Regions from separate parts of the Geodermatophilus sp. SYSU D01106 genome, predicted to be linked through region 2. Evidence: riboswitches for the same ligand, from Rfam matches in the RefSeq annotation. Region 2 holds a riboswitch; each other region holds the start of a gene.

Region 1 (3,277 bases), on a different contig from region 2:
GACCATCGAGCAGCCCGGGCTCTACGGCGGCGCGGTGCGCTGGGCGGCCGACGTCGGCGTGCCCGAGGCCGGCCGCGAGGCCGCGCAGAACCGCTACTGGCGCTCCGTGGTCTCCCGCGCGCTGCTCGCCGCCACCGGCGCGCTGTCGGGCGACCCCGGGCCGGTGCAGCTCGACCTGCCGCTGCGCGACCCGCTGCTGCCGGAGGAGGAGCCGGGCCCGCTCACCGGCCCGTGGGCCGGGCGCGACGACGGCGGCGCGTGGACCGCGGGCGGGGCCACCCTCGCCCCGGCCGACCCGCTGCCCGACGCCCCGCGGACGCTGATGGTCGCCGGTGACGGGCCGTCGGCGGCCGGCCGGGCCTGGGCCGAGGGCGCCGCGGCCGCGGGCTGGCCCGTGGTCGCCGAGCCCAGCGGCGGGGCGTGGACCGGCGACGCCGTGCGCGGCGGGGCGCTGCTGCTCGGCGCGCCGGACTGGCTGGAGGAGCACCGGCCGGCGCGGGTGGTCGTGCTCGGGCGGCCGACGCTGTCGCGGCCGGTCTCGGCGCTGCTGGCCGACCCCCGGGTGCGGGTGGAGACGGTGGTGTCCGGCCCGCGCTGGCCCGACCCCGCCCGCTCCAGCACGTCGGTCACCCGCGCCGCGCCGCCGTCCGGGCCGCCCGCGGACGCGGCGTGGGCGGCCGCCTGGCGCGACGCCGCCGCGCGGGTGGGCACGGCCGTGGACGCGCTGCTCGACGGCGCTCCCGGCCTGACCGCCGCCCGGCTAGCCCGCGACGTCGTCGCCGCGCTGCCCGCCGGCGCGCTGTTGGTGCTCGGCTCCTCGACGCCCGTGCGCGACGTCGACCGGCTCGCCGTGCCGCGCGGCGACGTGCACGTGCTGGCCAACCGCGGCGTCGCGGGCATCGACGGGACGATCTCCACGGCGATCGGGGCCGCGCTGGTGCACGGTGGCCCGGCGGTCGCGCTCATGGGCGACCTGACGTTCCTGCACGACCTGCAGGGGCTGCTGACCGGCGAGGGCGAGGCCCGGCCGGACCTCACCGTCGTCGTCCCGGACAACGACGGCGGCGGGATCTTCGCCCAGCTCGAGCCGGGTCGGCCCGCGCACGAGCGCGACTACCGGCGGGTGTTCGGCACGCCGCACGGCCGCGACCTGGTCGCCGTCGCCCGGACGCTGGGCTGGGAAGCCACCGCGGTGACCGCCGCGGACGAGCTGCCGGCGGCGCTGGCGCTCGGCGGGCCGCGGGTGGTCGTCGTCCGCACCGACCAGCGCGCGGAGGCGGACCTCGCCGTCGCGCTGCGGGAGACCGCCGCCCGTGCCCTGACCTGACCCGCGCGGCCGGTGTGCTGCGTCACCGGCCGCCGCTGGTCCCGGCCGTCGAGGGAGGGCGGGGGCCGTCTCCGCGACACCGGGTGCGACCAGGGTGGATCGTCCGGACAGCGGGTTCGCCGGGCCCTCGACCGAGGGACGTCGATACCCCGCTGGAGCACACCACAACCCCCTTGTGACCGGCGACACGACGACAGTTGCCATGACGATATGTAACGTTTTGGCTGCGCTCAGCACACCGGAGCGCGGCGCCGGTCCGCCAAACCCTGCCCACCGGTCGCTCACGTCAACTCCCAAGGGCAGGGGTGGGGGACCCACTTCCGGCGCGTGACGGCCTACGGGGGCCTGACCTGAACGCGTCTCCGGGGTGAAGCCGCGTCCCGCGGCCGGGCACCGATCGCCCGAACCCGACAGCTCACCTCGCCGGCGGTGATCGGGAGATCATCACCATGCCCAAGCACCGCGCACCCCGTTACGTCCGCACCAAGAAGGTCATCGCCAAGGCCCCTGTCGCCGCCGGCGCCACCGTCGTCGGGATCGGCGTCCTCAGCTCGCCCGCCTCCGCCTCGACCAGCCACGACTGGTCCGGCGTCGCCCAGTGCGAGTCGAGCGGCAACTGGTCGATCAACACCGGCAACGGCTACTACGGCGGCCTGCAGTTCAGCCAGTCCACCTGGGCCGCGTTCGGCGGCACCGAGCTCGCCCCGCGCGCCGATCTCGCCACCCCCGCCCAGCAGGTCGAGATCGCCGAGGCGGTCCTCGCCGGCCAGGGCGTCGGCGCCTGGCCGTCCTGCGGCAAGTACCTGGCCGAGGGCACCACCGCGGCCGCCGCCGAGGCGCCCGCCCCGGCCGCACCCGCCGCCGAGGCCCCCGCGCCGGAGGCCGCCCCGGCCGCCCCGGCCGCGCCCGCGCCGGTCGAGGCCGCTCCGGCCGCGCCTGCGCCGACCGCTGCCGACGCCGAGGACTACACCGTCCGCTGGGGCGACACCGTCGCCAAGATCGCCGCCGCCCACGCCCAGAGCTGGCGGGAGCTCTACGAGCGCAACGTCGACGTCATCGGCAGCAACCCGAACCTGATCTTCCCGGGTCAGGTGTTCGCGGTGAGCGGGGCGGCCCCGGCCGCCGCGCCCGCCGAGGCGCCGGCCCCCGCGCCTGCCGCGGCCCCCGCCGAGGCTCCGGCCCCCGCGCCCGCCGCAGCCCCTGCCGAGGCGCCCGCCGGTGGCTCGAACGCCGGGGAGTCCGCGCCGGTCGGCGAGGTCGCCCCGCTCGCCGAGGCCGCCCCCGAGGTCGCCGCGGCGCCCGCGCCGGCCGCCGTCGCCACCATCACCAACAGCTCCGGGCCGATCCACGCCGCGGTGCAGGCGGCTGCGAACGCCGTCGTGAGCGCGGTGCCCGGCGCCGGTGACATCACCCTCGGCGGCACCCGGCCCAGCGCCGTCGACCCCGACGGGCACCCCTCGGGCAAGGCCCTGGACTACATGGTCATGAGCGACGCCGGCCTCGGCGACGCCATCGCGCAGTACCACGTGGACCACTGGGACGAGCTCGGTGTCGAGTACGTGATCTGGGAGCAGCGCATCCTCACCTCGCCCGACGGCGCGTGGCGCGCCATGGAGGACCGCGGTGGCGTCACCGCGAACCACTTCGACCACGTGCACGTGAACTACGTCGGCTGACCACCGCCCGACACGAGGACCCCGGCCGCCCGCGGCCGGGGTCCTCGTCGTCTCAGGCGGGGACGAGGGGCGGCGACCGCAGCGCCGCGGGTGTGCGGATCTCGGTGCCGTCGGGCCGCCAGGTGTGCCATCGCCCGTCCGGTTGTCGTTGCACGCGGAAGCCGGCGTGGACCTTGGTGTGGTGGCGTTCGCACAGCAGCGCCGAGTTCTGCAGCGAGGTGGGTCCGCCGTCGAGCCAGTGCACGAGGTGGTGGACGTCGCACCACCAGGTGGG
Region 2 (3,277 bases):
GGAGGTAGGGGCGGCCGGGGTCGCCGACCAGCACCTCGCAGCCGCGGGCGCGGGCCCGGTCGAGGAAGGGCAGCACCCGCTCGGTCATCTCGCGGTCGTAGCAGACGTCGCCGGCCAGGACGACGTCGACGGCAGGCGGCTCGCGGTCGAGCACGTCGCCGGTGACGCTGATGCCGGCCACCCCGTTGAGGCCGGCGTTGACGCCGACCGCCGTCCGGGAGAACGGGTCGACGTCGCTGGCGAGCACGTGCCGGGCCCCGGCGAGCACCGCGGCGATCGCGACCAGGCCGCTGCCCGACCCGAGGTCGAGCACGCGGCGGCTGCCCACCGGCACCGCGCCGTCGAGGACCGCGCGGGCCAGCGCCTGCCCGCCCGGCCAGGCGGCCGCCCAGAACGGCGGCGCCTCACCGGCGCCGCCCGCGGCGACCTCCATGGCCTCCCAGAGGGCGACGACGTCGTCGGCGACGTGCAGCCGCACCTCCGGGACCAGCGACGGACGCCGGACCTGGGTGTGCGCGCGGACGAAGCCCGCGGGCACGACCCGGGGACCGGCCTCCGTCACGCGGCGATCAGTACCAGCCGGTGGACTGGGAGTGCGCCCACGCGGCGCACGGGGAGCCGTAGCGCTCCTCGATGTAGATGAGGCCCGCGTCGATCTGCCGGTAGCCGTCGGAGGTCTTGGCGATGCCGGTGCTGGCCCAGGTGGAGTCGAGGAACTGCGGGATCCCGTAGGCGGTGCTGCTCGGGTTCTGCGCGTTGGGGTTCCAGCCGCTCTCCTTGCCCCACAGGCTCTCGAGGCAGGAGAACTGCTCGCCACTGCCGACCTTGCTCATCGCGTACTCCTTGAAGGAGCCGCGGGCGGCCGGGGCGGCGGAGGCAGCCGGCGCCGGGGCGGCGGCGGAGGTCGACTGCTGCTGGGCGGCGGCCGCGGCGGCCTGCTCCGCGGCGGCGGCCGCTGCAGCCTGCTCGGCGGCGGCGCGGGCGGCGGCCTCCTCGGCGGCGCGGCGGGCGGCCTCCTGCTCGGCGGCGATCCGCGCGGCCTCCTCGGCGGCGCGGCGGTCGAGCTCGGCCTGGTCGGCGGCGGCCTGGGCCTGCGCGGCGGTGGTCTCGTCGGCCGAGCGCTGGCTGCGGGAGGCGGCGAGGTCCTCCAGCGGCGCGAGGTCGGTCTCCTCGACGGCCGGCGCGGACGCGGCCGGCTGCTGCGGGATGCCGAGCTGCTCGGCCACGCTCACCGAGGCGCTCACGGTGTCGGTGCCGGCGGAGGCGGCGGGGCTGCTGGTGGACAGCACGCCGACGACGAGCGCGCCGGCGGCCGCGGCGCCGAGCAGCAGCGCGGGGCGGCGGGGGCCGAGCAGCGGGGAGCCGCGGCGGACCCTCGCGGGCCGGACGGCCTCGAGGACGGCGGTGTCGGTGCTCTCGACGGCGGTGCTGTCGACGGCGGTGCTCTCGACGGCGGTGGCCTCGACGGTCGCGCGCGCGTCGGCGGCGGAGGTGCGGGTACGGGAACGCATGAGGGGGTGGGTGCTCCGAGGGAGAGTGCGCGGTCGCTCGAGGTTCGGGCGGTGCCGCGCGGTCTGGCGGATGTCGCGGTCCACGGGTCCCGGCGGGGGCCGGGAGCGGGCAGGTGGGAGCCGGCGTCAGGCGGACGCGGGGGCGCGCAGCGCGCGCACGGCTGCACCTGCGGGCCGGGGAGGCCCGGAGGCGGGCATGCGGAGACTCTCCGTTCCTTCCGTGGCCGCCTACCGGGTTAGCTGACGGGTTCGGGCGGGAAGAAGCCCTACGCACCAGGCGAGCGGTCGCTCGCCGGGGTGCGATTCACCCCAGGACTGCGGTGGGTCCCCGGCTCGCGACCGCGGGTGCGGACGCGACTCGGCGGCGTCCGGTCAGGCTCCCCGGGTGGGGACGAGACGACCGACCGGACGCGGTCACGGTAGGCGTCGTTACCGGTCCGTGACAACACGGGACCGGAGATGTCCGTGCGACGGCCGGGACCGGCGGGGCGCCCCGGGACCCCGCCGGGCGGGCGTCCGCGCCGGTCAGGAGGCCGCCGCGACCTCGGGCCGGCTACCGCCCTGCAGCACCGTGAGCTGCGACGCATCACCGTCCGCGGGGGCGGCCGCGCCGTCCCCGGGGCCACCTCCTGCACCGCCTCCTGCGCCGCCTCCCGTGCCCGCCTCGCGGCGGTCGGCGAGGACGGCGACGTCGCCGGGCAGCGCCCCCGCGACCACGGCGAGCGCCTCGTCGAGCTGGCCGGTCAGCCGGCGCAGCCACCCGCGCGCCTGCTCGCAGCGCTCGAGCAGCGGGCCGAGCTCGGACTCCAGCGCGCGGCGCCGCTCGGCCGCCTCGGCGTCGGCACGCGCCCGCCCCTCGGCGGCCTCCCGGTCGAGCCGGTCGCGCTCCTCGGCGGCCGCGCGGCGCAGGCCCTCGGCCTCCCGGCGGGCCGCCTCCAGGACCGCCGCGGCCTCCGACCGGGTCTGGTCGCGCAGCGCCGTCACGGCCTCGCGCATCTCCGCGACGCCGGACAGGCGCGCCGCCGCCTCGGTCCGGGCGTCGTCGAGGACCTGCCGGGCCTCCTCCTCGGCGGCGGAGAGCAGCGCCGCGGCCTCCTGCTCCGCGCGCTCGCGCAGGGCCTGCGCCTCCTCCGGGCCGGGTGCGGCGTCCCGCTCGCGGACGAGCGAGGTGAGCCGGGCGCGCGCCGCCTGCAGGTCGGCCGAGACGGCGGCGTAGCGGGTGAGCAGGTGGTCGTTCTCGCGGCGCAGGACGAGCACCTCGGTCTCGGCCCAGTCCACGTAGGCGTCGACCTGGCCGCGGTCGTAGCCGCGGACGGCGCCGGTGAACACCGGAGCCGTGCCGAGGAGGCCGTCGAGGCCGCTCCCCGGCCGGGGCCCCGCCCCGCCCTCCGCCCGCTGCTGGGCGGTGCCCTCGTCCTGCTGCGCCATCCCGGTTCCCCCTCGGTGCGCGTCCGACCCGGCCCGCTCCGGCGCGCCGGAGACGGTGATCACAGGCTCCCACCGCCGCTGCCGCGCGGGAGGGCGCCGCGGGCCCCTCCGGAGTGGGCACATCCGGCCGTGCCGGACCGATCACCCGGAGCGACGGGGAGGTCACGGCGCGGTCACGCGGGCCTGGGAATGCCTGAGGGCTCCCGGCGTTGCACGCGGTACCGTAGTTGCGCTCTCAACTAGATGGAGGACGAGATGCAGTTCGGGATCTTCACGGTCAGCGACATCACGACCGACCCCACGACCGGCCGCACGCCCAGCGAGGCGCAGCGGATCCA
Region 3 (3,277 bases), on a different contig from region 2:
CCCGTCCCACCGGGACGGGGCCGCGGCCGGACGTCAGGGGCAGAGCTCGTCGAGCTTGACCGCGCCGAGGTCGATGGCGCCCTCGACGTCCCCGGTGACCCGCTGGCCGGGTGCGATGTTCTGGGTGCAGACCCGCCAGTTGGCGTCGAGGACCTGGTTGCGGCTGCCCAGCAGGTCGTGGGACAGGCTGAGGTAGGCGCCGTTGGTCTGGATCAGGTCCTGGGCGTCCTGCAGCGTCATGCCGACCACGGCGGGCATGAGGAAGTCCACGACCACGGGAGCCGGCGTCACCTCCGGCGTGGGGGCAGGGGCCACCGCGGGCTCGGGGGCGGGCGTCGTCGGGGCGGGCGTGGTCGGGGCCGCCGCGGACGACGTCGCCGGGGCCGACGGGGTGGAGGTGGGCGCGGGGAGGCCGGTCTCGCCGTCGTCCCCGCAGCCGGCGAGGAGGAGGCCCGTGGCGAGCAGGACGGGAAGCGCGCCGAGTCGGCGGCGGGCGGAGGACTGGTTCATGGGGCATTCCGTGGTGGTCGTGCGGACGCGCGCCGGCAGCGCCTCCCGGGGAGGTCGGCGCCGGCGTCGCGGCTAGACGCCGGCGAGCGTCACACGGGGTCGGGTCGCTGTCCGGGACGCCGGGGACCGAGCCGTCTCGGAACTGCAACGGACCGTCGCACCGGCCCCGGACGCACCGCGGCCCCCGTCCCGGGGTGGGACGGGGGCCGCGGGCGGATCAGCGGTCAGTAGGCGCGGCCGCCGGTGCCGCCCTTCTTCTGCTTGGCCTGGAAGTCGCGGACGAACTGCTTGATCTTCGCCTGGTTCTGCGGCTTCTTGAGCTCCTGCACGACCTTCGCGGCCACGCCGGAGGCGATGAGGTTCCTCATCATTCCCATGGGGTGCTCCTCTCTCTCGATCCCCCGTTCCGTGCCCCGTCAACGCGTCCGGCAACCGCCACGTCCCCACGCTCGGAGACCGCCCGTCCGTGGGCGGCTCCTGACACCGCGTGCGGACGCACCGCGCCGTCCTTTCTCGTGGGGCACGGCGTGTCCCCGCGCGTCCGCGGTCGCGCGTCGCGGGCTCCGGAGAGGCATCTGCGGTGGTGGCGGTGGCGTGTCGGATGGGCGGCCGCCGTCAAGTCCACGGTCCGGGACCGGGCGTGGCGCGTCCCTCGGGCGGTTGTGACGGTCCGCGGCCCTCCCTACCGTTCCCGCTGGTCCTGGCCGGGCCCCCGTCACGAACCCGTGTGACACCCGCCGGACCACGCCGAACCGGACGCCGGCAGCCAGCCGCCCTCCGGACCGGGGACCCATCGAGTCCCAGGGGTGAAGCGCGACCTCTCGCGCCGGGCGACTCCCCCGCCCGAACCCGTCAGCTAACCCGGTAGGCGACCGTGGAGAACAGGAGAACCGTCGTCCATGACGACTGCACGCACGCCCCTCGCCCGTCGCTCGTTCCGCGGCATCGCCGTCGCGGCCATCGCCGGAGCCGGCATCGCGCTCTCGCCCCTCCCGGCCTCGGCTGCCGCAGGCGGCGGCGGTGGTGGCGGGGTCGTGGCGGCGGCCCCGGTGGCCGCTCCGAACGGCGTCGCCCAGGCGGCCGTCGACACCGCGCTCGCGCAGCGCGGCGACATGTACCAGTACGGCGCGACCGGTCCCGACCGGTTCGACTGCTCCGGGCTGACCAGCTTCGCCTACCGCGCGGCCGGCGTGGAGATCCCCCGCACCTCGCGGGCCCAGTCGACGTTCGGCACCCCGGTGGCGAAGTCCGACCTCAAGCCCGGCGACCTGGTGTTCTTCTACAGCCCGGTCTCGCACGTGGGCATGTACATCGGCAACGGCCAGATGGTGCACGCCTCCACCGCCGGCAAGCCGGTCGCGGTCGTGAACCTCGACTCGATGACCGGCTACCAGGGCGCCCGCCGGGTCGCCTGACGGACGGACGGCGCCCCGGTCACCGCCGACCGGGGCGCCGTCGTCGGTCCCCAGAGGGCCTTTGTCGCGCTATCGGCCCCTCCCGGGCCCGCTCAGTACGTGACGCCGAGGTGGCGCTCGGCGCAGCGCATGCACAGGCCGGTGTTGTCGTGCACGTGCTCGCGGGCGTTGACCTCGCGGCACACCGGGCACCAGCGGAACGTCCGCCGGCGACGGCGGGCGACCTCCTCCGCGGCCTCGGCCAGCATCGCCCGCTCGTAGACGACCTCGTCGGAGCCGAAGCCGCGCTCGGCCGCGAACTCCCACACCAGGTCGTCGCCCGACCAGCGCGGCTCGGGGCGGGCCAGCGTGAAGCCGAACCCGTCCCAGCCGACGGCGACCTGCACCGGACGCCCGCTCACGAACCAGCGCTCGTGCGGCGGCCCGGCGACCTCAAGCCAGCCGTCCCCCAGCGCCCGCACCAGCACGTCCGCGCCGACGCCGAGCAGGCCCGCGAGCTCCGCGGTGTCAGACACCGGCCAGCTCGGCCAGCCGGCACATCGCGTTGACCTGCCGCAGCTGCTCCGGCGTCCGCACCTGCGCGTCGAGCAGCAGCGGGCTCATCACCACGACCGCCAGCGCCTTCGCCCGCGACACCGCCACGTTGAGCCGGTTGAGGTCGTAGAGGAACGAGACCCCGCGCGGCGCCTCGTCGGCCGAGGTCGACGTCGTCGAGTAGACGACGACCGGCGCCTCCTGCCCCTGGAACCGGTCCACCGTGCCGACCCGCGCACCGTCGGGCAGCAGCGAGCGGATCAGCGCCACCTGGTTGTTGTAGGGGGCGACGACGAGCACGTCGTCCGGGCCGATCGGCCGCTCGGCGCCCTCGGCGTCGACCCAGCCGACGCCCTGCAGCGACCGCCAGACGGCGGCCACCTCGGCGGCCTCCTCCGTGGACGACGCCGAGGCCGGCACCGTGTGCGCCACCGACCGCACCGCCAGCCCGCTGCCGGACACCAGCCCGCCCGGCCGCACGGTGATCCGCTCGCGCAGCGCCGCCGACTCCAGGCGGCCCTCGTACGCCAGGTCCGACACGAACCGCGTCAGCGCCGGGTGCATCCGGTAGGTCGTGTCGAGGAAGATGCCGCGGCCCTCGGGCACGGTCGGGTGCCCCTCGAGCAGGTGCTCCAGCGCCGACAGCCCCGAGTCGCCGGGGTGCACGCCCTGCGAGGGCTGGGCCAGCTGCTGCGGGTCGCCGAGCAGCACCAGCGACTTCCCGGCCCGCGCCACCGCGACCGCGTTGGCCAACGAGAACTGCCCCGCCTCGTCGACGACGAGCACGTCGACGGCCTCGGCCAGGTCAGGCTGGGTCC
Region 4 (3,277 bases), on a different contig from region 2:
CGTGCCGGTGAGGACGTCGTCGGTGGCCACGTGCCCGAGCTCGTGGGCCACGATCGACTCGATCTCGTCGTCGGGCACGTCGGCGAGCAGCGTGTCGTAGAGGACGACGCGGCGCGTGGAGCCGAACCCGGACACGTAGGCGTTGAGCGACGTCGTCCGGCGGGAGGCGTCGGCCACGAGGACGTCCTCGACCGGCGTGCCGCTCTCCTCGGCGAGCTCCAGGACGTCGGTGCGCAGTTGCCCGGCCGGGAGCGACGCGAAGCTGTTGAACGCCGGCTCGATCACCACCGGGTAGAGGAAGGAGCCGGTGACCACGAGCGCGGCGGCGCCCGCCGACGCCCACGCCCACCAGGTGCGCGGCGCCCACCGGGCCAGGGCGACCAGGGCGAGCAGCCCGAGCGCGGTCAGGCCGGCGTCGATGGCCGTGTTCACGGCGACGTCGCGCAGCCACAGCCCCCACGACCGGGTGGACAGGCCGTAGCGGTGCCGGACCACCTCGCCGTACGCGCTGATCGGCAGCGTGGCCAGCCGCCCGGCGAGCAGCAGGACCACCGTGGCGGCCAGGACGGTCAGCGGCCACCGGCGGCCGTCGGTCCGGCCGAGCGCGCCGACCAGCCGGCTGCCGAGGCGGGTCAGGCCGAACAGGGCGGAGACGGCCAGGCCGAGCAGGAGGTTGGCCAGCGAGGCGGGACGCAGGTCGGCGGCCAGCGCCTCGGCGCGGCGCACCACCTCGGCGGGCAGCCCGGCGTCGTCGCTGACCGGTGTGGCCCCGCCGGGCGGGGGCGGCAGCACGGTCCACGGCGTCCGGACGGCGACCACGACGACGAACGCCGCCCCGAGCACCGCGGCGACGACGAGGGCGGCGCGGCGGGCGGTCCAGCGGCGGGCCGGCGCGGGGCCGGTGCGGTCCTCCTGGCGGGCCCTGCTCACGCCGCCGCCCAGCCCACCCGGCCGATCCTAGGCGGGCGCCGGGACGGTCGGCCCGGGCCCCGGACGCGGCGAGGGCCGGGGACCCGTGCTGGGTCCCCGGCCCTCACCGGCGAGGTGCTGGAACGGCACCCTCCCGGGTCCCGCGCCGAGCTCGCGAGGCGTGGGGAGGAGGGGGTCCTTCGTCAGGCGATGCGGCGCATGGCGGTGATGCCGCCCATCGAGTCGACCGACACGACCTTCACCGGCACGCCGGAGGTGGAGGCGTGCACCATCTGGCCGTTGCCGATGTACATCGAGACGTGGCTGACCGGGCTGTAGTAGAAGATCAGGTCGCCCGGCTGCAGCTGCGACCGCGTGACCGCGGTGCCCATCTGCGACTGCATGCGGCTCGAGTGCGGGAGGCTGATCCCGGCCGCCGCGTAGGCGTACTGGGTCAGGCCCGAGCAGTCGAAGGCGTTCGGCCCGCCGGCGCCCCACACGTAGGGGTCGCCGACCTGCGCCAGCGCGGTCTGCACGGCGGCCTGCGCGGCGCCGCTGCCGCCACCGGCCGCCGCCACCGGGGCGGGCTGCGCCGCCGCGGCCCGACCGGCGGCCTGCGCGACCGGAGCGCTCTCGCCGGTGCTGCCACCGGCCGCCGCGGGAGCCGCGGCCTGCTCGGCCTCGCCGGCCTGCTGGGCGGCCAGGGCGGCCGCCTGCTGGGCGGCGGTCAGCGCGGCGAACTGCGCCTGGTAGTCGGCGATGTCCTCCTCGAGCCGCGCCTCCTGAGCGCTGAGGTCGTCGAGGGTGCGCTGCGCGTCGGCCTCGGCGGCGTCGGCGTCGGACTGCGCCTGCTGGGCGGCCGCGGCAGCCTCCCCGACCTCGGCGAGCACGTCGGTGGTGTGCCCGGCGATCTGGTCGAGGGTGGCCAGCGAGTTGACGAAGTCGTCGGCGGAGTCGCTGGTCATCAGCAGCTCGAGGCCGGCGAAGGTGTCGTTGCCGCCGGTCCACGCGGTGCGGGCGACCTCGCGGATCTGCCCGTCGAGGGCCTGCAGCTGGGCCTGCGCGTCGGCGAGCGCCTGGTCGGCGGCCGCGGCGGCGGCCTGCTGCTGCAGGACGGTCTCGCGGGCCTCGTTGACCTGCTCGGAGACGGCCTCCAGGCGGCGGCCGGCGTCGGCGGCGAGCTCGGCGGCCTGCTCCGGCGTGGTGGCCCGCTCCGGGTCGGCCACGGCGGTGCCGGGCAGGAGCGTCACGGTCAGCGCGGCGGTGGTGCCGACCAGCGCGACGCGGCCGAGGAGACGGCGGCGGGAGGGGCGGTGCGCCCCCGCGACACGGGCGGTGCTGCGGGACGCGGACTGTTCACGGGCATGCCCCAGGGAGGGGCGGGGGGTCGCCACGGGCGGCGGCTCTCCGTTTCTTCCTCAGCTACCGCCTACCGAGTTAGCTGACGGGTTCGGGCTGGGAAGACGTGCCCTATCTCTGGACCCCGGCGGACCGGTGTCCGTGAGAACTCACCCCAGTGCTGCGGTGGGTCCCCGGCTCACCTCGCGCACACCCGGGGGCGGCGTCCGGTGACTCGGCGGTGACCGGCCGAGGTCACCTCGCAGTGGGTGACGACCACCCGGCCGGACGCGGCCACAGTACGGACGTGATGCAGATGTGACAAACGCGGACCCCGGGAACTGTGAGAACACACACGGTGAGCAGTCGCGCCACTCCGGTGCGTGCCCGCCCGGGCCGTCACCTGCGTCTCAGCCGGTGCGGCGGCGCCCACCCGGCCGGGCCTCCCCCGCCGGCCGGTGACGCAGCGGAGGCACCAGGCCGCCGTCGGCCAGGGCGCGCACGGCGCGGCGCTCCACGTCGTCGAGGTCGACCACCACGCCCGCGAGGGGCGCGGCGGCGTCGCCCGTGGCGCGGGCGGTGGCGGCCGGGACCGGCGGCACCGGCAGCAGCACGGGCGCGGTGCCCAGCTCCGCCGGCGGCGCGCCGAGCAGCACGGTGACGACGCAGTCGGCGCAGCCGGTGCCGCGCACGGTGCACGAGTCGCAGTCGATGAGCATGGCGGTGTCCCTCCGGTGCCCCGCCGCGCGCCCGGGAGACCGGGCGACGGACGGGACGGGTCTCCCTGTCGGTTGGCCGGCACGCTAGGGACGGCCACCGACAGTCCGGCTCAGCTGCCCGCGTACTCCCAGTGCCAGGGCTCCTCGCGGCCGTTGCCCGGGTCGGCCCACGTGGGGTGCAGCCAGCCGAAGCGGCCGGCGTTGGCGACCATCCACGCGTACTGCGGGGTGCCGAAGGTGTCGATGCCGCCGCACAGGTCCACGGCCAGGCCCCAGCCGTGGTTGCTGGTGCCGGGCACTGCCGCGAGCGC

Evidence for each region. Region 2 has a riboswitch for cyclic di-AMP ahead of ACI78R_RS08425 (aggregation-promoting factor C-terminal-like domain-containing protein). Riboswitches for the same ligand answer to the same signal wherever they lie in the genome.
Region 1: another riboswitch for cyclic di-AMP. It lies ahead of ACI78R_RS00660 (transglycosylase family protein); the one in region 2 lies ahead of ACI78R_RS08425 (aggregation-promoting factor C-terminal-like domain-containing protein).
Region 3: another riboswitch for cyclic di-AMP. It lies ahead of ACI78R_RS07000 (C40 family peptidase); the one in region 2 lies ahead of ACI78R_RS08425 (aggregation-promoting factor C-terminal-like domain-containing protein).
Region 4: another riboswitch for cyclic di-AMP. It lies ahead of ACI78R_RS05695 (C40 family peptidase); the one in region 2 lies ahead of ACI78R_RS08425 (aggregation-promoting factor C-terminal-like domain-containing protein).

The regions. Positions count from the first base shown of each region.
Region 1 is NZ_JBJGYM010000001.1:118,421-121,697, reverse strand. It holds gene menD (2-succinyl-5-enolpyruvyl-6-hydroxy-3-cyclohexene-1-carboxylic-acid synthase) at 1-1,327, shown strand, start outside; cyclic di-AMP (ydaO/yuaA leader) riboswitch at 1,602-1,772, shown strand; gene ACI78R_RS00660 (transglycosylase family protein) at 1,777-3,003, shown strand; gene ACI78R_RS00655 (DUF222 domain-containing protein) at 3,056-3,277, opposite strand, start outside.
Region 2 is NZ_JBJGYM010000006.1:40,137-43,413, reverse strand. It holds gene ACI78R_RS08430 (class I SAM-dependent methyltransferase) at 1-562, opposite strand, end outside; gene ACI78R_RS08425 (aggregation-promoting factor C-terminal-like domain-containing protein) at 570-1,511, opposite strand; cyclic di-AMP (ydaO/yuaA leader) riboswitch at 1,722-1,885, opposite strand; gene ACI78R_RS08420 (DivIVA domain-containing protein) at 2,037-2,939, opposite strand; gene ACI78R_RS08415 (LLM class flavin-dependent oxidoreductase) at 3,195-3,277, shown strand, end outside.
Region 3 is NZ_JBJGYM010000005.1:13,920-17,196, forward strand. It holds gene ACI78R_RS06990 (hypothetical protein) at 34-510, opposite strand; gene ACI78R_RS06995 (hypothetical protein) at 735-887, opposite strand; cyclic di-AMP (ydaO/yuaA leader) riboswitch at 1,246-1,397, shown strand; gene ACI78R_RS07000 (C40 family peptidase) at 1,410-1,925, shown strand; gene ACI78R_RS07005 (hypothetical protein) at 2,018-2,440, opposite strand; gene ACI78R_RS07010 (TM0106 family RecB-like putative nuclease) at 2,433-3,277, opposite strand, start outside.
Region 4 is NZ_JBJGYM010000004.1:56,458-59,734, forward strand. It holds gene ACI78R_RS05690 (M48 family metallopeptidase) at 1-930, opposite strand, end outside; gene ACI78R_RS05695 (C40 family peptidase) at 1,113-2,159, opposite strand; cyclic di-AMP (ydaO/yuaA leader) riboswitch at 2,321-2,498, opposite strand; gene ACI78R_RS05700 (hypothetical protein) at 2,658-2,966, opposite strand; gene ACI78R_RS05705 (NlpC/P60 family protein) at 3,077-3,277, opposite strand, start outside.